DNA from 4 places in the Arthrobacter sp. MP_M4 genome. Region 1 is predicted to be linked to each of the others. Evidence: riboswitches for the same ligand, from Rfam matches in the RefSeq annotation. Region 1 holds a riboswitch; each other region holds the start of a gene.
The links. Region 1 has a riboswitch for S-adenosylmethionine ahead of RCH15_RS12590 (DUF1737 domain-containing protein). Riboswitches for the same ligand answer to the same signal wherever they lie in the genome.

Region 2: another riboswitch for S-adenosylmethionine. It lies ahead of RCH15_RS14920 (cobalamin-independent methionine synthase II family protein); the one in region 1 lies ahead of RCH15_RS12590 (DUF1737 domain-containing protein).
Region 3: another riboswitch for S-adenosylmethionine. It lies ahead of metX (homoserine O-acetyltransferase MetX); the one in region 1 lies ahead of RCH15_RS12590 (DUF1737 domain-containing protein).
Region 4: another riboswitch for S-adenosylmethionine. It lies ahead of RCH15_RS08995 (aminotransferase class V-fold PLP-dependent enzyme); the one in region 1 lies ahead of RCH15_RS12590 (DUF1737 domain-containing protein).

What each region holds. Positions count from the first base shown of each region.
Region 1 covers NZ_JAXCHX010000016.1:52,238-57,138, forward strand. The annotation lists gene RCH15_RS12575 (glutamate--cysteine ligase) at 1-255, shown strand, start outside; gene RCH15_RS12580 (O-succinylhomoserine sulfhydrylase) at 340-1,548, opposite strand; gene RCH15_RS12585 (rhodanese-like domain-containing protein) at 1,549-1,959, opposite strand; gene RCH15_RS12590 (DUF1737 domain-containing protein) at 1,956-2,231, opposite strand; SAM riboswitch class IV at 2,302-2,416, opposite strand; gene RCH15_RS12595 (hypothetical protein) at 2,702-3,481, shown strand; gene RCH15_RS12600 (aminodeoxychorismate lyase) at 3,512-4,474, opposite strand; gene cls (cardiolipin synthase) at 4,568-4,901, shown strand, end outside.
Region 2 covers NZ_JAXCHX010000023.1:5,721-10,621, forward strand. The annotation lists gene RCH15_RS14910 (DUF3151 domain-containing protein) at 1-338, shown strand, start outside; gene RCH15_RS14915 (uracil-DNA glycosylase) at 417-1,049, opposite strand; gene RCH15_RS14920 (cobalamin-independent methionine synthase II family protein) at 1,206-2,414, opposite strand; SAM riboswitch class I at 2,427-2,531, opposite strand; gene RCH15_RS14925 (adenylosuccinate synthase) at 2,814-4,103, shown strand; gene RCH15_RS14930 (CoA-binding protein) at 4,277-4,774, opposite strand; gene RCH15_RS14935 (O-acetylhomoserine aminocarboxypropyltransferase/cysteine synthase family protein) at 4,771-4,901, opposite strand, start outside.
Region 3 covers NZ_JAXCHX010000002.1:263,220-268,120, reverse strand. The annotation lists gene RCH15_RS03630 (LysR family transcriptional regulator) at 1-590, shown strand, start outside; gene RCH15_RS03625 (MFS transporter) at 712-2,094, opposite strand; gene metX (homoserine O-acetyltransferase MetX) at 2,275-3,426, opposite strand; SAM riboswitch class IV at 3,438-3,553, opposite strand; gene RCH15_RS03615 (bifunctional o-acetylhomoserine/o-acetylserine sulfhydrylase) at 3,638-4,901, opposite strand, start outside.
Region 4 covers NZ_JAXCHX010000009.1:17,841-22,741, reverse strand. The annotation lists gene RCH15_RS09005 (Nramp family divalent metal transporter) at 1-602, opposite strand, end outside; gene RCH15_RS09000 (class I SAM-dependent methyltransferase) at 859-1,635, opposite strand; gene RCH15_RS08995 (aminotransferase class V-fold PLP-dependent enzyme) at 1,723-3,189, opposite strand; SAM riboswitch class IV at 3,224-3,337, opposite strand; gene hisN (histidinol-phosphatase) at 3,436-4,248, opposite strand; gene rsgA (ribosome small subunit-dependent GTPase A) at 4,304-4,901, opposite strand, start outside.

The sequences.
Region 1 (4,901 bases):
CCGGCGGGGGAAGTGGTCCGGGCGCTGGTGGACCTCGTGGCCCCGGTGCTTCAGGAGCAGGGCGAACTGGACCTGGTGCGGCACGGTATCAGCCGAATCCTGGCGCACGGCACCGGATCCCAGCTGCAGCGGGAGCCGTTCTCCACCGGCGGGCTGCCCGCCGTCGTAGACCGGGCCGTCGACGTGACCACGCAGGGAACGGACAGCGGGACGCCGCCGGACGACGTCCCGCTGGGCAGCGTCCGGCGCGCCTGAGCCCGTGACGCTGGGACCGCATTTCGCGGCAGTACCGCCCGAAAACATAGCCGCGAACTGCCTGCTCGCGGCGGCCGGGCGCGACTAGATCTGCTTGAGGCCCTGGCCGAGGTCGCGGATCAGGTCCTCGAGGTCCTCAAGGCCCACGGAGAGGCGCACCACGCCGTCGCTCAGACCGATCGCGGCCCGGCCCTCCGGCCCCATGGCGCGGTGCGTCGTCGTGGCGGGATGGGTGATCAAGGACTTCGAATCGCCCAGGTTGTTGGAGATATCGATGATCCGCAGCCCGTCCAGCAGCGCGAACGCGGCCTCCTTCGCTGACCTGCCGGGGGACGGGGAGAGCTCGAAAGTCAGCACGGTGCCGCCGGCCTTCATCTGCCGGGCGGCTAATTCGTGCTGCGGATGGGAAGGCAGCAACGGGTACCGGACCCAGCTGACGCCGGGTTGCTCCTCCAGCCACTCGGCCAGCCGCAGGGCCGAAGCGGAGGAATGGGTTACCCGCAGGCCCATGGTCTCCAGGCCCTTGGTTAACACCCACGCGTTGAAGGCGGAGAGCGCCGGGCCGGTGTGGCGCATGAGCTGCTTGACCGGTCCCTCGATGAATTCCTTGGTGCCCAGAACCGCGCCGCCCAACACCCTGCCCTGGCCGTCGATGTGCTTGGTTCCCGAATAGACGATCACATCCGCGCCGAGTTCCCCGCAGCGCTGCAACAGGGGAGTGGCAAAGACATTGTCAACGACGACCGTCGCCCCGGCGGAATGCGCCAGCTCGCTCACGGCGGCGATATCGACGATTTCCTGCATCGGGTTCGACGGCGACTCGAAGAAGACCGCCGTCGTTGGTTCTGAGAGCGCTGAGCGCCACTGCTCCAGATCCGGTCCGTCGACGAAGACCGTTTGCACCCCCCAGCGGGGCAGGATCTCGCTGAGGATCACGAAACACGAGCCGAACAGCGAGCGGGCTGCTACCACCCGGTCGCCGGCGGCCAGGAGGGCCCCAAGCGCGGTGAAGACCGCGGACATGCCCGAGGCGGTGGCAAAACAGGCCTCGGTGCCTTCGAGCAGCCGGAGCCGTTCCTGGAAGGTGGCCACCGTGGGGTTGCCGTAGCGGGAATAGACGAAGCGTTCGTCCTCGCCGGTGAAGGCGCGCTCGGCGGCGGCCGCGGATTCATAGACGAATCCGGAGCTCAGGAAGATCGGTTCGGCGGTTTCCTGAAAACCTGTCCGGTCCAGGCCGCCACGGACAGCCTGGGTGCCGGCGCTCCAGCCCCCGGCCTCGGGATTGAAAGCCATTTAGTGATTTTCCGCGCTCGTGGGCAGGCCGCGGTTCCGCCAGCCGTTGACGGTCCGTTCCCCCTGCCGGTCGGGTTCGCCCTCAAAGCCTTCGAGGACGTTGTAGGAAGTGAACCCGGCGTCGGTGGCTGCGTGCGCTGCGGCAATGGACCGGACGCCCGAGCGGCACAGGAAGAGAAGTTCGGTGTTGCCGGCCTCGGCAGCGAGTTGTTGCAGTTGCGCGATGAATTGCGGGTTGGGGATGCCGCCGGCCAGATTCCACTGCAGGAAGAGCGGCGGGTGCGGTGTCCCGGTTGTGTCCGGGATGCCGGTATGGGCCCATTCGCCCTCGGTGCGGACGTCCACGAGAAGGGCGCCGTCTTCGAGCTTTGCCCACGCCTCGTGCGGGCTGAGGTCTCCGGCGTAGCTCACGCGTGGCCCTCTCCGTCGAAGTCTCCGTCAATTTCTCCGGCGAACCCAAGGCCGCCCACGGCGTTGGCGACGGCGGCATCGGCGCTGGCGATCGCCGCCGGCAGCACCAAAGCCTGGGCCACGACGACGTCGCTGCCGTTGAACGTGGCGGCCGGGCTGCCGTGCAAAACGTAGCCCGCGGCGAGGGCGGCCGAGACGCGCTCGCAAAATGCACGGTCGTCGGGGCCGGTGAACAGGCGGTATGCCAGCTTCTTCCCGCTCGTGCCGGCAATCGCCGGGGTCGGGGCTGGTGCCGGTATGGGTACTGCGGGGGCGGACGCGTCAGGCACGACGGATCTCCTTCTTTCACGCTTGCAGCTCGATTGGTCGATATGCCGAGTACTCACCTGAGGCACCCCGCCGCGAAAGGGAGGGTTGCCGTCCGGCCAGTCAGGGCTTGGCGCCGGTTCTCATTACTCACCAGAAACCTAACACCCGGGACGCCGGCCCGCACGGTTGCCGCCGTCATGTTAAGTAACGGGCCGGAACGGAGAAAAGGTGACGAACCGACAAAAGAAATGCAACGGAGCGGTAGCCGCTATTGGGGCCAATCGTTAGGGCTCAGACTTAACGTGAAGCTCTCAGGAGGCCTCCAACACCTCCGCAGGCGGGGTCGTGTTTTTCACGGACCGGATATCGTAAGCTCACGACTGCCGCGCCCGATGCGGTGCATGACACCATTACAGTGAAATTGGGGAACTCCATGATTCTGCGCACCATCACTCCGGCAGCGTTGCTGCTCTCGACCGCTTTGGCGCTCGCAGGCTGCGGCGGCACTCCGGCGCCTTCAGCCCCGGGCGGTCCGTCCTCGGCCGCGGCCCCGGCTTCGCCGACCACACCTGACCCGTCATCCCCGGCCGCGGGCCCGTCCTCCGCGCCGTCGCCGGCCGCGACGGTGAAGGCCTATGCGGCCGGGGATCTCGCGCAGATCATTGCCGGGCTCACGGACGAGCGCGGCGCCGGGTTCACCGCCGTATCCGCCGACCAGCTGGAGCAAGGCATCGCCACGGCGAAGAAGTTGATCGCCACGGCCGCGATCACCCCGCCCGAGTGCGCGGCGGTGGTGGACAGCAACAGCCAGATCCCGGAGGGAAGCAGCTATGCCAGCGGCGTGTCCCAGTCCGCCGCGGACCAGGTGGTCACCGTCGTCACGGTCGTGGCTGTCCAGGATCCGGACCTGCAACGCTCCAAGCTGGACGAATCGGTAGCTGGGAGCAAGAAATGCGCAAGCTTCACCATGGAGCTCCAGGGCCAAAAAGTCGCCAGCGAAACGAAAGTCCTGGACATCGCGACGTCGGCGGAAAAGTCCTTCTCGACCATGGGCATCCAGACCCTGCCGACCGGGCAGACCCAGACCACTGTCACCGTCATGGGTCTCAGCGGTGCGCTGACGGCCGCGGCGGTGGCATCAGGCCCCGGAGTCACCGAGGACGCAGCCGCGGACCTGGCCCGGATCGTCGACGAAGCCCTCGCCAAGGGCTGAACCGCACCGTCCCCGGCGGGCCCGGGAGCTTTATTCGATGGTGGCGTACAGCGCGTTGAGCTCCGCGGTGAGCTGCTGGCGCAGTTCCGGCGTGCCGATTTCCCGGCCGTCGATGCGGTTGACGGGAGCCAGCAGCCGGATGCTCGAGATCAGCCAGACGGCGTCGGCGTCGTACAGGTCACGCGGCTCCAACGGGCCGTAGCCCAGTTCCCAGCCGGCCGCCTTGGCCGCGGTGAACAAGGCCCCCTGCGAAGTGCCGGGCAGGATTCCGCTGTCGAGCTGCGGCGTGATCAGCCGCCGGACCGTGCGCACCCCGCCGGCGCCGTCGCCGTCCGTGTCCAGATGTGCGAGCAGGACGGTGGACGTCGGACCCTCCAGCACCCGCCCGTCCGCGGAGGTGAAGATCACGTCATCGGCTCCGTGCGCGTGCGCGTAGCGAAGCGCTGCCATGTTAACGGCGTAGGAGAGGGTCTTGGCGCCCATGAGCAGCCAGGGGGCGCGTTCCCCGACTTCGCTGTCGTAGCCGCGGTCCAGCAGCAGGACGTCAATGCCGGTTTCGCGCTGGCGCCGTCCGGCGGCGCCGGGGACCGACGCCTGCACCCAGCACGTGGGCCCCGCCGCGCCTTCGACGCCGCGGGTCACCAGAAGTTTCACGACCAGCTCGTCGTCCTCAGTGGCACCGCCGCCGGGCAGATGGCTGCGCCGGTATTCGCTGACCGCCGTGGCAATGGCCCGGCGCCACACGCCCTCGGCCGGGATGCCCAGCTCCAAAAGCCGCGCGGACCCGGCCAGCCGGTTCAGATGCGCCTGGAGCTTGCGGGGCTGTCCGCCCACAACCAGCAGCGACTCAAAGACGCCGTCGCCTCGGGTGGCTCCCTGGTCGGTCGCCATCAGCTGCGGTTTGGTGGCGTCCGCCAGCCGGCCGCCGTCGAACGCGGGATCCAGGAAGACCAGCACCGGGGTGGGAGCCTTAGCGGCTGCGGGAGAAGTCATGCCTTCAGCTTAGTGCGGCGGGTGACGGGATAGGATTTCAAGGTTGCCCGTTCCGGAACTGTTCCGCGGGCCTGGAGCTTGAGGGGTTCGCCTGTGCTGTGGCCGTTTTCGCTGGCGGATTCTCTTCCGTCATGGGTCATCCTGATTCTGGCCGTGGTTGATTTCGGCATCAGGGTCCTGGCCCTTGGCATCATTCCCGGAAACCGGCGGCCCACCACTGCCATGGCATGGCTCCTCATCATCTTCTTTGTTCCGGCCGTGGGCCTGGTGCTCTTCCTGCTCTTCGGCAACTTCCGGCTCTCCCGCAAACGCCGGGCGCAGCAGGACGCAGTGAACACCCGGGTCCGCGCCGGCGCCTCGGAGCTCGCGATGCTGGAGAGCGGCTATGAGGGCCCGGACTGGGTGCTGTCCGCGGCGGAACTGAACA
Region 2 (4,901 bases), on a different contig from region 1:
AGGAAGCCCTGGACCTGGTGGAAAAGCACCCGACGTCCTCGCTGCTCTGGGCCGTGCTGGCTGAGGAAGCGTGGAGTGAAGGCCGGACCATCGACTCCTACGCTTATTCCCGCGTGGGCTACCACCGGGGACTGGATTCGCTGCGGCGCAACGGCTGGCGCGGTGTCGGGCCCATCCCCTGGGAGCACGAACCGAACCGCGGGTTCCTGCGCGCCCTGTACTCGCTGGGCCGCGCCTCCGCCGCGATCGGCGAGGCCGAGGAACCGGAGCGGATCGAGAAATTCCTCAAGGACTCCGATCCCGCCGCCAGGGCAGCGATCGAAGCCGAAAAGCGCTAACACCGCGTTGCAGTTAAACGAATGACGGCGGGCGTCCACCAGAAGGTGGGCGCCCGCCGTCATTCGTTGCGGGTGGGATCAGCTGGTCTTTGCCAGCCCTGTGCGGGCCATGGCGTCGGCGTAGACGGTGCCCATTTCCTCCAGGTACTGCTCCTGCCGGGCAGGTGTGCCGGCGAAGGCACGGCCGCTGAGCGAGCGGACCTTGTAGGTCTTGAGGCCGCGGCGCCAGATCATCGGCACCTCGGTCTTCAGGAGCAGGTTCGCGAGGCGGTTGGCTTCGGTGCCGTGGGCCACGATCACCGAGGCGCGGGGCACCACGGCAAGGAATTTCAGCAGCGGCTTGAGGCCGGCGGAGATCTGGTCCGGCGTGAACTTGCCGTTGGGCTCGCCCGGGACGTACCAGGGGTGAACGTTCCACGGCATCACGTACTCAGGACGCAGGCCCAGCTTCCAGTGGACGCCCAACAGGCGGGTGGCCGCTTCTTCGTCGCCGGCCGTGATGAAACCCGACTCGTCCTCGGTTCCGATGTTGGAGAAGAGGCTGATGATGCGGCACTCGTCGACGTCGTGGATCGGGTCCACGTAGGAGACGTTCATGCCAGCTTTGGTGGCCTGCAGCGTGTCGCACAGCTCGTTTACGGCTGCGACGCTAGGTTCGTAGCGGCGGCTCAAAAGCTGCTCGCGGGAATTTTCAGTGGCCAAGGCTGTCATATATTGCTGAGTCTCCTGCAGGTTTGGTGAAGCTCCCAGACCGTACGCGGGCACGCCAATTACGGTGTGGTTTGAAAATGTGGTGTGGACCGATTCCTGGTCGATCCTTATTAGTCTATCAAGCCCTGCGAAATGACGGACCGGCCGTGGGGCCGGCTACCAGAGCCGGGCGGTTGCCCGGCGGGCTCCCTCGCCCAGGGATTCCAGCTTGGCAAAGGCGATTTGCGGGTGCACGCGGCCGCCGAGACCGCAGTCTGTGGAGGCAATCACATTTTCCCGGCCCACCAATTCGGCGAAACGCACGATCCGGTCAGCCACCAGGTCCGGGTGCTCGACGACGTTGGTGGCGTGGGAAACGACGCCAGGAATAATGACTTTTCCGTCGGGCAGTTTGGTGTCCTCCCAGACCCGCCATTCATGTTCGTGTCGGACGTTGGCGGCCTCGAAGGAGTAAGCCCCCGCGTTGACCTGCATGACGGAACCGATGATGTCCGCGAGGTCAATGTCGGTGGTGTGCGGTCCGTGCCAGGAGCCCCAGCACACGTGCAGACGGATCTGGTCCTGGGGAAGATCGCGCAGTGCCCAGTTGGTGGCCTCAACCCTGAGCTGGATGAACTTCAGATAGTCCGCCAGGCTCGGCTCCGGGTTGATCTGGTCCCAGCTTTCGGCCAGCGACGGGTCATCGAGCTGGACAGTGAGCCCCGCATCGATGATGGCCTTGTACTCCTCGCGCATGGCATCGGCGCAGGCATAGAGGAGCTCCTCATCGGAGGTGTAATACTCATTGGCGACGCGTGCGCAGGAGCCGGGGGACAGGGACGCGACGAAGCCCTCGGACAGCCCGGCTGCGGCCAGGCCGGTCTTGAGGTTGGCGATGTCCGACCCCACCAGGGCCTGGCCGGTGTAGCTCAGCGGGCCGGCGATCTTCGGCTGCGTGACGGACCTGCGGTGCGCCAGGATCCCGGAGGACGGATCGTTGTAGGCGTCGTTGAATTTTTGCCGGTCGCGGCGGTCCGGGAAGGAGGTCAGCACGATGTGGCCGGGGCTGGAGCGGTGCACGGCGGCGTCCGCCCAGCGGTCCACGTCCGTCGGTTCCAGGCCGCCCAGCCGGCTGAAGGAGTAATTCCACCACGCACCGTAATCAACCGCGCTGGACATGGTGTGCCCGTATTCGCCGTCGTTGGGGATGTCGATGCCGAGATCCTTCTGGCGCTGCACGATGTCCACCACGGAGGTTTCCAGCAGGTCCAGGAACTCGGGAGTGATGCCGTCTGACTCTTTGGCCTCGTTCGCGGCGATGAGCTCGGGCGTGCGGGGCAACGAGCCTGCATGGGTGGCGCGGATATGGTCGGTGTTCTGCGGCATGGGAGCGCGTCCTTTCCATCGGTCCTGGCGGTAGCACCTTTGCCGTCACAGTGGTGTGCGCGGGCAGGGTTGCTGCGGCGTCAATGGTCCAGGTCCCTCGGCCGCTCGGGATGGTCACCTCCTACCTAATTCGAACCGGCCGACCCGCGCAAGCCTGTCCCACGAAGTTCCGCAAGCTGGACACTGCGCAGGTGGAGCCGAGGAGGCCGGCGGCCCGGCGGAAGTCCAGTGGCCGGGCAAATGAGCTGCTGTCACCGCCATCGGCTAAACTTGGGTGGTAAGAGCCCCGGAAACTGGCGTTGATCGAAAGAGCACAGCGGTAGATTCGGGGCATTCTCATGAACGGCGCTAAGCTGCGGGACACCTGCGGTTTGGCCCGAACGAATGGGGGAGGATCCCATGCCAGCAATCGTGATCGTCGGAGCCCAATGGGGCGACGAAGGCAAAGGCAAGGCCACTGACCTGCTTGGTGGCCGAGTCGACTACGTCGTCAAGCCCAACGGCGGCAACAATGCCGGCCACACCGTCGTCGTAGGCGGTGAGAAGTACGAGCTCAAGCTCCTTCCGGCCGGCATCCTGAGCCCCAACGCGGTCCCGGTTATCGGCAACGGCTGCGTGGTGAACCTAGAAGCGCTGTTCCAGGAAATCGACGGCCTCGAAGCCCGCGGCGCCGACACCTCCAAGCTGCGCGTCTCCGCAAACGCCCACCTCGTGGCGCCGTACCACCAGGTGCTGGACAAGGTCACCGAGCGTTTCCTGGGCAGCCGCGCCATCGGCACCACCGGCCGGGGCATCGGACCGGCCTACATGGACAAGGTGGCCCGCCTCGGCATCCGCGTCCAGGACGTCTTTGACGCCTCCATCCTGCGCCAGAAGGTCGAAGGCTCGCTGCGCCAGAAGAATGAACTCCTGGTCAAGGTCTACAACCGCCGCGACATCGAGGTGGACGAGATCGTGGAGTACTTCCTGTCCTTCGCCGAGCGTCTGCGCCCGCTGGTCATTGACAGCACCTATGTGCTGAACACCGCCCTGGACGAGGGCAAGGTGGTCCTCATGGAAGGCGGCCAGGCCACGTTCCTGGACGTCGACCACGGCACCTACCCGTTTGTGACCTCCTCGAACCCGACGGCCGGCGGCGCCTCCGTGGGCTCGGGCATCGGCCCCACCCGGATCTCGCGTTCCATCGGCATCATCAAGGCGTACACCACCCGCGTGGGCGCCGGCCCGTTCCCCACCGAATTGTTCGATGAGATGGGCATGTACCTGCAGAAGACCGGCGGTGAATTTGGTGTCAACACCGGCCGGCCGCGCCGCTGCGGCTGGTACGACGCCGTGCTGGCGCGCCACGCCTCGCGCGTCAACGGCTTCACGGACTACTTCGTCACCAAGCTCGACGTCCTCACCGGCATCGAACAGATCCCGGTCTGCGTGGCCTACGACGTCGACGGCGTCCGGCACGAGGAAATGCCGATGACCCAGACCGATTTCCACCACGCCAAGCCGATTTTCGAGTACTTCGAGGGCTGGACCGAGGACATCACCGGCGCCCGCACCCTGGAGGACCTCCCGGAGAACGCCAAAAACTACGTGCTGGCCCTGGAAAAGCTCTCCGGCACGCGCTTCTCGGCAATCGGCGTCGGTCCTGACCGCGACCAGACCATCGTGATCAACGATTTGATCAACGACTGACGCATCCGAAGCTAACGCACGACGGCGGCGGGTCACCTGAAAAGGTGGCCCGCCGCCGTCGTTTGGCCGGGTGCCGCGAGTTCGGCGGGAACGTGGGGCAAGGTGCGGCGCGCCGTTTCGTTATGGCGAGCCCGCACGCGTGCCGCGAGTTCGGTGGCCCGGCGCGGGCGCGGTTAGGCCAGGACCTGCCGTTTGGACGAAATGACGCCGGTGTCGAAGCCGGCCAGGTGCAGTCCGCCGTGGAACCGGGCATGCTCGATTTTCACGCAACGGTCCATCACGACGTCGAGCCCGGCCGCCTCGGCTTCCTTCGCCACGTCCTCGTGCCACGAGCCCAGCTGCAGCCAGAGCGTTTTGGCGCCTGCCGCGACGGCCTCGTCCAGGACCCCCGGGAGGTCATCGTGCTTGCGGAACACGTCCACGATGTCCGGGCTCTCCGGCAGGTCCGCGAGCGAGGCATACGTTCGCTGGCCCAGGATCTCCTTCACCACCGGATTTACGAAATACACCTTGTAGCGCGTGGAGGACTGCAGGTAGGTGGCAACGAAGTAGCTCGCCCGGGACGGTTTGTCCGAGGCGCCCACGATTGCGATCGACGTTGCCTGCCGCAGCAGGGCCAGCCGCTCCGGGGCGGACGGCTCGGTCCAGGTACGTTCTTCTTCGGTGCTCACGCGTTAACTCCGATCGTGCAGGCGTCAGCCTCTGGCGTGTGTACGCCGCGGGCGGAGGCATCAGGGGCTGCCACCGTTGCAGCGTCCAGGGCCTGGTCAATGTCCCAGAGGATGTCCTCGAGGTCTT
Region 3 (4,901 bases), on a different contig from region 1:
GCTTTGGTGCGGAGTTCGTCGCCCCGGCGCTGGTCCGGCTCCAGCGCCAGCATCCGCTGCTGAACGTGGAAATTCTCAGCGCCACACGCAAGGTCAGCCAGAACCGGTCCGGCGTGGATCTCGAGGTGGTCGTGGGCAATCTGGACGTCAGCAATGCGCAGACCATTTTCCTGGCCAACTACTTCCTCCGGCTTTATGCCAGTCCGCAGTATGCCCGCGAACACGGCCTTCCGGAAACGCTCGACGACGTCCGGCAGCACGGGTTCGTCTCCTACGTCGAGTCCGCGCTGCAGGTCGCCGAACTCGGCCACCGATCGACCCAGCTGCCCATGCCCCGCTCCAGCTTCCAGGCCACCAGCATCTTCGCCCAGCTTGAGGCCGTCCGGCGGGGCGGCGGGATCGGCCTGCTGCCCAACTTCCTGGCGGTCGGGGACCCCGCGTTCCTACCGGTACTGCCGGACGACTTCCAGCGGCAACTGCCGATCTGGGCGGCGGCCCGCCCGGAATCACTGCGCTCAGCCCCGGTGCAGGCCGTCCTTGAAGCGCTTCGGACCGAGATCTCCAAACGCCAGGAGATCCTGGCAGGCTGAGCCGCCTCCGCCGACCTGCCTTTGCCCGCTGGGCCCTTTTCGCCTGCTGGGCCGGGTACGACAACAGCCCGGCCCGTAATCCGGGGCCGGGCTGTTGTGGTGAGCTGCTGTTTACTGCCTGCTATTTTTTGCTGGCTGCAAGAAGGTCGGCGGTGCCCTGGGCGTCGGCGGCGTCGACGTCGTGCAGGGAGATTCCGCGGGTTTCCTTGAGGAAGAACACCGCCACCATGGTGACCATGCAGGCCCCGAGCAGGTAGACGGCGACCGGAGTGGATGACTTGAACTGGCTCAAGAGGGCGACAGCGATGATCGGGGCCATCGAACCTGCCACGATCGAGGTGACCTGGTAGCCCAGGGAAACGCCGGAGTAGCGCATCCGGGTCGGGAACATTTCGGCCATGATGGCCGGCTGGCCGGCGTACATGAGCGAGTGGAACAGCAGACCGATGGTGATCGCCGCGAGGATGATGAGGTCGTTCTTGGTGTCCATCATCGGGAAGGCGAAGAAACCCCAGGTGCCGCCCAGGATGGCGCCCGCCATGTAGACCGGCTTGCGGCCCAAGCGGTCGGACATGCGGCCGACCATCGGGATCACTGCGAAGTGGATGAGGTGCGCCACCAGCAGCAGGAGAAGGATGCGGGCGGTGTCCGTCTGCACAATGACCTTCAGGTAGGTGATGGAGAACGTGACCACGAGGTAGTAGAGGATGTTCTCCGCGAAGCGCAGCCCCATGGCGGTGAAGACGCCGCGCGGGTAGCGGCGGAACACTTCGCCCACGCCGTAGCCCTTCTTCTCGACGGTGACTTCCTTTTGGGCCTCCAGGAAGATGGGGGCGTCCGTGACCTTGGTCCGGATGTAGTAGCCCACCAGCACGATCACGGCGGAGAGCCAGAAGGCCACGCGCCAGCCCCAGCTGAGGAAGTCGGCGGAGGACAGCGTGGAAGAGAGAACGAACAGGACGGCCGTGGCCAGCAGGTTGCCCAGCGGAACGGCGGACTGCGGCCACGCGGACCAGAAGCCGCGGGACTTGCTGGGGCTGTGCTCGGCGACGAGGAGGACGGCGCCGCCCCATTCACCGCCAACGGCGAAGCCCTGGGCGAAGCGCAGGAAGACCAGGAGGGCCGGGGCCCAGTAGCCGATCTGCTGGAAGGTCGGGAGGCAACCCATCAGGAAGGTGGAGACGCCGACCAGGACGATGCTGAGCTGGAGCAGTTGCTTGCGGCCGAACTTGTCGCCGAAGTGGCCAAAAACGATGCCGCCGATCGGGCGGGCGACAAAACCGACGGCGTAGGTGAGGAAGGCAGCAATGATGCCGTCCAGTTCCGTGCCGGAGTTGGGGAAGAAGGCCTTGCCGAACACGAGGGTGGCGGCCGAGGCGTAGAGGAAGAACTCATACCATTCGACAACCGTGCCGGCCATGGAGGCCGTTACTACCTTCTTCAGTCCGGACGACTTGACGTCTTCCTCTTCCGGGCGCCTGGCGGCGGCTTTTTGCGTACTCATGTCGACTCCTTCGGTGTCGCCTTCGACACCCTGTGGGACCATTGGGAGGAGGGCGCTTGTGACATTGAACACGCTGCGCCATTCCCACGAGTATGAGCCTTTCAGTCCTGAGCCTCAACGGCCATTAGTGCAGAGCGCATCTGCAAAAACGCACATTGGTCGTACTTTTCTGCTCCCGGACTACCCGAAGAAGTACTGCTTAAGCTGGGCATCAAGCTGGCCGATCTCGGTCAGGAAGCCATCATGGCCGATCGGGGCCTCGATGGTGTGCACCGGAACTTTGCCTGGCAGGGCCTCGGCTAGCGCCCGGGTCTGGGTCGGGAAGTACAGGCGGTCCGAGTCGACTGCTGCCAGCAAAAATTCGGCGGTGGCCGGGGCCAGGGCCTCCGCGAGGGTACCGCGGCCCCGGCTGATGTCATGGCTCATCAGCGCCTCGGTGATGGCGATGTAGCTGTTGGCGTCGAAGCGTCGGACCAGCTTGTTGCCTTGATGGTCAAGGTAGCTTTCCACCTGGTAGCGCCCGCGTCCGGCGAGGGATCCGGCTTCCAGCGGAGCCTCCGAGTCCTGGGCGTTCCGGCCGAAACGGCCGTCCAGTTCGGCGGCCGAGCGGTAGGTGATGTGCGCGATCCGCCGGGCCAGGGCCAGGCCCGCTACCGGCTCCGGCCCGCCGTAGTAGTCCCCGCCCTTGAAGTTGGGGTCCTGCCGGATGGCGAGCGTTTGCGCCTGGGCGAACGCGATTTGTTCTGCGGTGCTGCTGGGGCCGACGGAGAACACGCCGCAGCGCTGGACCCGGTCCGGGTGGCTGACGGCCCACTCCAGGGCACGGGCGCCGCCCAGGGAGCCGCCCAGCACGGCGAACCAGCTCCGGATGCCCAGGGCGTCCGCGAGCCGGGCCTCAGCTTCTGTGGTGTCCCGCAACGTCACGAGCGGGAAACGTGAGCCCCACGGGTTTCCGTCGGGCGCCGTCGATGAGGGCCCGGTGGAGCCGTAGCAGCCGCCGAGGATGTTGATGGAGACCACGAAGTATCTGTCTGTGTCCACCGGGGCGCCCGGTCCCGCCAGTTGCTCCCACCAGCCGGGTTCGTCGCTGTCGCCCCGGGTGACGTGGGTGTCCCCCGTGAGGGCATGTTCGATCAGGACCGCGTTCGAGGCCTCCGCATTGAGGGTGCCCCAGGTTTCGAAACCGAGGACGACCTCGGGCAGCGAGGAGCCGCATTCGAGCGCGAGGGATCCGATGGGTAAGTACTGGACGGTCCCGTCGGGAACGGAACCGTCCGGGGCGGAGGAGGGCTTGCTTGCGGGGGCACCGGTGCGGGTGACGGCAATCGTCATGTGAGGACCTAACTTCGCGCTTGCCCGCCGTCAGCTGACCGGCGGGCCAGGTCTTCACCCGGGGCACCCCGCCGCAAAAGGAGGGTTGCCGGCCAGCAAGCCGGGGCTGTCACTGGCACTCATGACCTCCCCTGAGTCTACGAAACCCATTGCCGGAATGGCGAAGATTGTGACTTCCATGTGACAGCCGGGCCACTCAGTGCCGAATGGATCAGGCGGTCTTCGCTGCCCGGAAGCCGGCATCGAGGTCCGCGATGATGTCATCGATGTGCTCAAGCCCCACCGAGAGCCGGACCAGGCCGGGGTGGACGCCGGCGACGGCCTGCTGCTCCGGGGAGAGCTGGCTGTGCGTGGTCGACGCCGGGTGGATGACCAGGGAGCGCACGTCGCCGATGTTTGCCACGTGGGAGTGCAGTTCCAGGGCGTCGACAAAGCGTTTTCCGGCGTCCGCTCCCCCGGCGAGGTTGAAGGAAACGACGGCGCCTGTCCCCTTGGGCCCGTACTTGCGGCCGCGCTCGTACCAGGGGCTGGACGGCAACCCGGCATAGGCGACGGATTCGACGTCGTCGCGCGCTTCCAGCCATCCGGCCACTTTGACGGCGTTGGCGACGTGCCGTTCCATCCGCAGGCTGAGGGTCTCGATGCCCTGGGCGATGAGGAAGGCATTGAACGGCGAAACGGCGGAGCCGAGGTCCCGCAGCAGCTGGACACGGGCTTTGAGGATAAAGGAGAGGTTGGCGCCGAGGGCACCGTCGGCACCGAGATCGCGGGCATAGACCAGGCCGTTGTAGGTGGGGTCCGGGGTGTTGAAGCCGGGGAACCGCTCCGGGTCCTTGCTGAAGTCGAAGTTGCCGGAGTCCACGATGACGCCGGCAATCGCCGTTCCGTGACCGCCAAGGTACTTGGTGGCGGAATGCACCACGATGTCCGCGCCCCACTCAATGGGCCTGATGAGGAACGGCGTGGACAGGGTGTTGTCCACAATCAGCGGCACTCCGGCTTCATGGGCCACCTGGGAGATGCCCTCAATGTCCAGCACGTCCTGGCGCGGGTTGGAGACCGCTTCGCCGAAGAACAGCTTGGTGTTGGGCTGCACCGCATTCCGCCATTGCGCCAGGTTGTCCGGGTCCGCCACGAACGTTGTGGAGATACCGAACTTCTTCAGGGTGTGTGCCAGCAGGTTATAGGTGCCGCCATAGAGACTGGGGCTGGCCACCACATGGTCCCCGGCCTCGGCGACGTTCAGGATCGCGAGCGTTTCCGCGGCCTGTCCGGAGCTGAGCAGCAGGGCTGCGAGTCCGCCTTCCAGGCTTGCCACGCGCTGCTCCACGGCGTCCTGGGTGGGGTTGCCGATCCTGGTGTAGATCGGCGCCAGTTCGGCCAGCGCGAACCGGTTGGCGGCGCTCTCGGCGCTGGGGAAGACAAACGACGTCGTCTGGTAGATGGGCAGCGACCGGGCGCCGGTGGCGCTGTCC
Region 4 (4,901 bases), on a different contig from region 1:
GCTGAGTGGACGTAGATTGCGTGGGGCATCACCGTGGCGCCGAGCATGCTGGCCGCCAGCAGCACGGTGTCCGGTCCTTGGAAGCCTGGTATCAGGCCGGCCGCGACTCCCGCGGGATCGGGGGGGCTGATGAAGAGGCCGGCAAGGAACCCTATGGTGATGATGCCCAGCAGGAACATAATGATGAACTCGAAGGGCCGTTGCCTGTTCCGGGCCTGCACGGCGAGCAGGGCCATGGAGACGCCGCCGACAATGACGGCGCCCAGGGGCAGCGGCAACCCGAACAGCAGATAGAGCGCGATCGCTCCGCCCACCACCTCGGCCAGGTCCGTGGCAGCGGCGACGATCTCGGCCTGCACCCAGAACGCCCGGCGCCAAAAGGGCTTGAGTCGCTCACCGAGGATCTCGGGAAGGCTCTTTCCGGTAACGATGCCGAGCTTGGCGGACTGGTACTGCACCAGCACGGCCATGATGTTGGCGGCCACCAGTACCCAGACCAGGAGGTAGCCGTACTGGGCGCCGGCCGTCAGATTGGCGGCGACGTTGCCGGGGTCCACGTAGGCTATCGCGGCAACGAACGCCGGGCCGAGCAGGCCGATCATGGCCCGGCGGCCGCCCGGTAGCCGCCGTGGCGGCAGGTCCGGAGCCGCGAATTCGTGTCCTGTTACATCCAGCACGGCAAGGCTCCCTGGGTAGGTGCGTCGGCAGTGACGCGGCCGGTGGCGGGATAGGTGCCGGCACCGGAGTTCCATCTGCCTATAAATAACTTTTAGGCGTACCGAAACCATAAGCCAGGGCGGCGGGTCAGGGCAACGTGAGGGTCCTCACCGCCACCGGGAAGGTCCGGCTGCACCGGCCTCAGGCCCGGATGGCCCGCCAGCTCTGCGTGAGGTAGGGCAGTGCGATGACGTCCCCGGGGCCATGCCCCAGATGTTCGTGCAGATACCAGTCAAGGTTGCCCAGCACCCTGGCGCGGGCGGTCGCTCCGGCGGCCAGGTAGTAGCTGCGGGACTTGGTCAGTTCCAGGATGTCCGCCGTCCGCAGCGGATCGTCCCACCGGGTGAGGTGGCTTTCCAACCCCGTGAATTCCGGGCCAAGCGGCGGGATGAAGTCCGGTTTGTGAACATCTCCCGCGTGCATGATGCGTGAGAGCCGGTGCACCCAGGGAACAGACGTGTCCAGCTGGTTCCATATCAGCCCCAGGGTGCCGTGCGGACGGAGGATCCGGGCGATTTCCGTGCTGGCTCGCAGCGGATCGCACCAGTGCCAGGCCTGGGCGACGGTCACGACGTCGAACGCGCCGCCGGGCAGGCCGGTGTGCTCAGCGGTGCCCTCGACGGCGGACACGCCGGGCAGTGCCTGCCGGAGTTGTTCAAGCATGCCGGCGGAGGGGTCGACGGCCACGGTGTGCAGGCCGCGCCCGGCGAGCAGCGCCGTGAACTTCCCGGTCCCGGCGCCGAGGTCCGCGGCGTCCACGGCGCCGGCGGGGATCAGCCAGTCGGCCGACTCGGCCGTGTACCCGGGACGGACACGGTCATAGTGTTCCCCGCCGTCCTGGAAGCTTTGCCCCAGCTCCCGGCGCCGTTCCTGATCGAGCTGGGGGCCGCCGTGAGCTTTGGGTCCGCCGCTTGCCACGTGCGATCTCCTTCGGCAGATCCGGATGGGTACCTGTCGAATTTACCGCACGTGGCAGCGCCCGTGTTTCCTGCTCCGTCCGCTCTGTCAGTCCAGGGTGCAGGGGGCCGCGCCGGCGGTGCCGGGGGTGTTGGGGGCCCAGTGCGGGTAACTGCGGGTGTCATTGGACGGCACCCAGCGTCCCGTGTCCACGACATAGTCCCACCCGAGACCGTTCCGGCGGAGTTCCTCAATGCCGGAAATCAGCCGCTGGGCGTCCTCCAGCCGGGAGCCAAGGCCGAAGCTTGCCCGCAGCGAGCCCGAGGGCAGGCCAAGCCGGCGGAGCAGCGGATGCGCGCAGAACCGGCCGTCGCGCAGCCCGATGCCGTGTTCGGCCGACAGGTACGCCGCCACCAGACCCGCGTCGTAGCCTTCCAGAGAGAAGTTGACGACGCCGATCGTGCCGGTGCCGGACACGGAGCCCGCGGCAGCGTCGAATGAAGCGCTGTCCGAGAAGATCTGGTGGACCGTGACACCATCGATTCCGGCCAGGCCTTCGACGAGGAACGCGCGGATGGCGTCTTCGTGGCCCCGCCACTGCTCCGCGTCCAGGCCGGCGATGACCTGGGTGGCCCGGGCCAGGGCGGCAGCGCCGAGGACGTTGGGGGAGCCGCCTTCATGCCGTGCGGGGCCGGTGGTCCAGCTGACTGTATCGATCCGGGCATCCTGCACGGCTCCGCCGCCGGCCAGATGGGGCGTTCCGGCGTCGAGCCAGTCGGTGCGGCCGATCAGCACACCTGCTCCGAACGGGGCGTAAAGCTTATGGCCGGAAAAGGCAAGGTAGTCGATGCCGTCAGCGGCCATATCGATCCGCCGGTGCGGCGCCAGCTGCGCGGCATCGACGACGATCCGGGCGCCATACTCGTGCGCCAGGGCGGCGAGGGCCCGGACCGGCAGGATCTCACCGGTGACGTTGGAGGCGCCAGTGACGGCGAGCAGATTCACTCCGCCGTAGGCGAGTTCCCCGCCGAGCAGTTCCAGGGTGCCGGCGAGAGTCGGTGCAGCGATGACGCTGCGGTGCGGCACACGCTGCCACGGCAGGAGGTTGGCATGGTGCTCGATGTCGAGGTAGAGCACCTCACCGGCGGAAACGCCGTCGACGACGGGCAGGCACCCCGCCAGCAGGTTCAGGGAATCAGTGGTGTTGCGGGTAAAAATCACCGCATCATCCGGCCGGCCGCCGACGAAATCCCGGACTACGTTGCGGGCGTTTTCGTAGACGGAGGTGCTGATCTGGGAGGCGTAACCGGCACCGCGGTGAACGCTTGCGTAGAACGGCAGGATCTCGTTGAGGTAGGCCGAGACGACGGAGAGGGCCGGAGCCGAAGCGCCGTAATCCAGGTTGGCGTAACGCACATGCCCCCCTTGGATCAGCGGCGCCTGGATCTCCGCGCCGGTCACCGCGGCCAGCGGCCGGCGGGCGACGGCAAGTCGCGCCCGGGTAGCGGCCGGTCCGGTCCTGGCCGGACGTCCAGGAGCCGCGGGACGGGGTACGGGAATGGTGGCAGTTGGCATGGGACCTCGCTCGAAAATGGACCCCCGTGCCGGGAATCCGCGCTTGCCGGGTCCATTCAGGACCGGCCAGGTCGTCACCCGGGGCACCCCGCCGCGAATGGAGGGTTGCCGGCCAGCAAACCGGGGTTTCGCGCTGGCACTCGTGACCTTTTTCGAGCGTAGGCCATGCCTGCTGCCGCAGAAAAGGCAGGGCAGGATTGTGAAGTGCTTTGTTACGGAGCGGCCGTGATGGCCGGCCGCCGGATCCTAGAGCAGGTCGTCGAGCCCCGGGTTGAGGCGCTTGAGGACCTCGGAGTGCAGGATGGAGTTGGTCGCAAGGGCGTTGCCGCCGAAGGGACCGTCCTCGCCCTCGAGGGACGTGAAGCGGCCGCCGGCTTCCGTGACAATCGGGACCAGTGCGGCCATGTCGTAGAGGTTAAGTTCCGGCTCGCAGGCGATGTCGACGGCGCCTTCGGCCACCATGCAATAGGACCAGAAGTCACCGTACGCGCGGGTGCGCCAGACCTCCTCGGTGAGGCCGAGGAATTCATCGAAGTTGCCGCGCTGCTTCCAGCCGCCCAGGGACGAGTAGGAGAGCGAGGCGTCCGTGAGCTTGGAGACATTGGAGACCTTCAGCCGGGTGGCCGCCGCCAGCGACCGTCCCATGTACGCTCCACCATCCTTGGCGGCCCACCAGCGTTTGCCCAGGGCCGGGGCGCTTACGACGCCGACGACCGGCTCGCCCTCGTCAACGAGGGCGATCAGGGTGGCCCAGACGGGGACGCCGCGGACGAAGTTCTTGGTCCCGTCGATCGGGTCGATGATCCAGCGGCGCGAGCCGTGGCCGGAGCTGCCGAATTCCTCTCCGAGGACGGCGTCGCGCGGCCGGGAGCGGGACAGCTGGCCGCGGATGGCTTCCTCGGCGGACTTGTCAGCGTCGGTCACCGGCGTCAGGTCCGGCTTCGTCTCGATCCGAAGATCCAGCGCCTTGAAGCGGCTCATGGTCTGGGAATCCACGGAATCTGCCAGTACATGGGCGAGGCGGAGGTCATCGTTGTAACTCGAAGCGGGTTGGCTCATGGATCCAAACTACCGGCAAACCGGGCGGGGGAGCGGTAGGCTGCGCCGCATCCTGCTAGGAGACGGTGCCGAGTTCCTTGACGTCCTGGGCTTCCATCCGGGGGTCTGTCCCAAGCAGGCGGCGGAGTGAGGCGAGCCGGGCCGGTCCGGAGTCGCCCGCATGGCCGGCGGCCACCCAGGCGTCCACGCCGCAGTTGACGGCATTGGAGTCATGTTTGCAGCCCCGCTCGCAGTCGTCAGTGCCGGGCTCAAGATCCGGGAAGGACCGCAGAATCCGGTCCGGGTCGACGTGGGCCAGGCCGAAGGAACGGATACCGGGGGTGTCGATGATCCAACTGCCCGCAGGCGCCGCGTTGACTTTGAGGGCGAGCGCGGAGGATGAGGTGTGGCGGCCGCGCCCGGTCACGGCGTTCACCCCGCCGGTGGCGCGCTCGGCGCCGGTCAAAGCGTTGACCATGGTGGACTTGCCGACGCCGGAATGGCCCAGCATGACGGTGACTTTCCCGTCGAGGTAGGCACGCAACTGGGAGACGGCGTCCTTGTCGAGGCGGGCGGACAGTCCGTCGTCGGAGCGGGCGTCGATACCGGATGCCGCGGAGTCTGCCGTCTTGGAAATGATCACCGGAAAGGCAAGGTGCTGGTAGTTGGAAAGG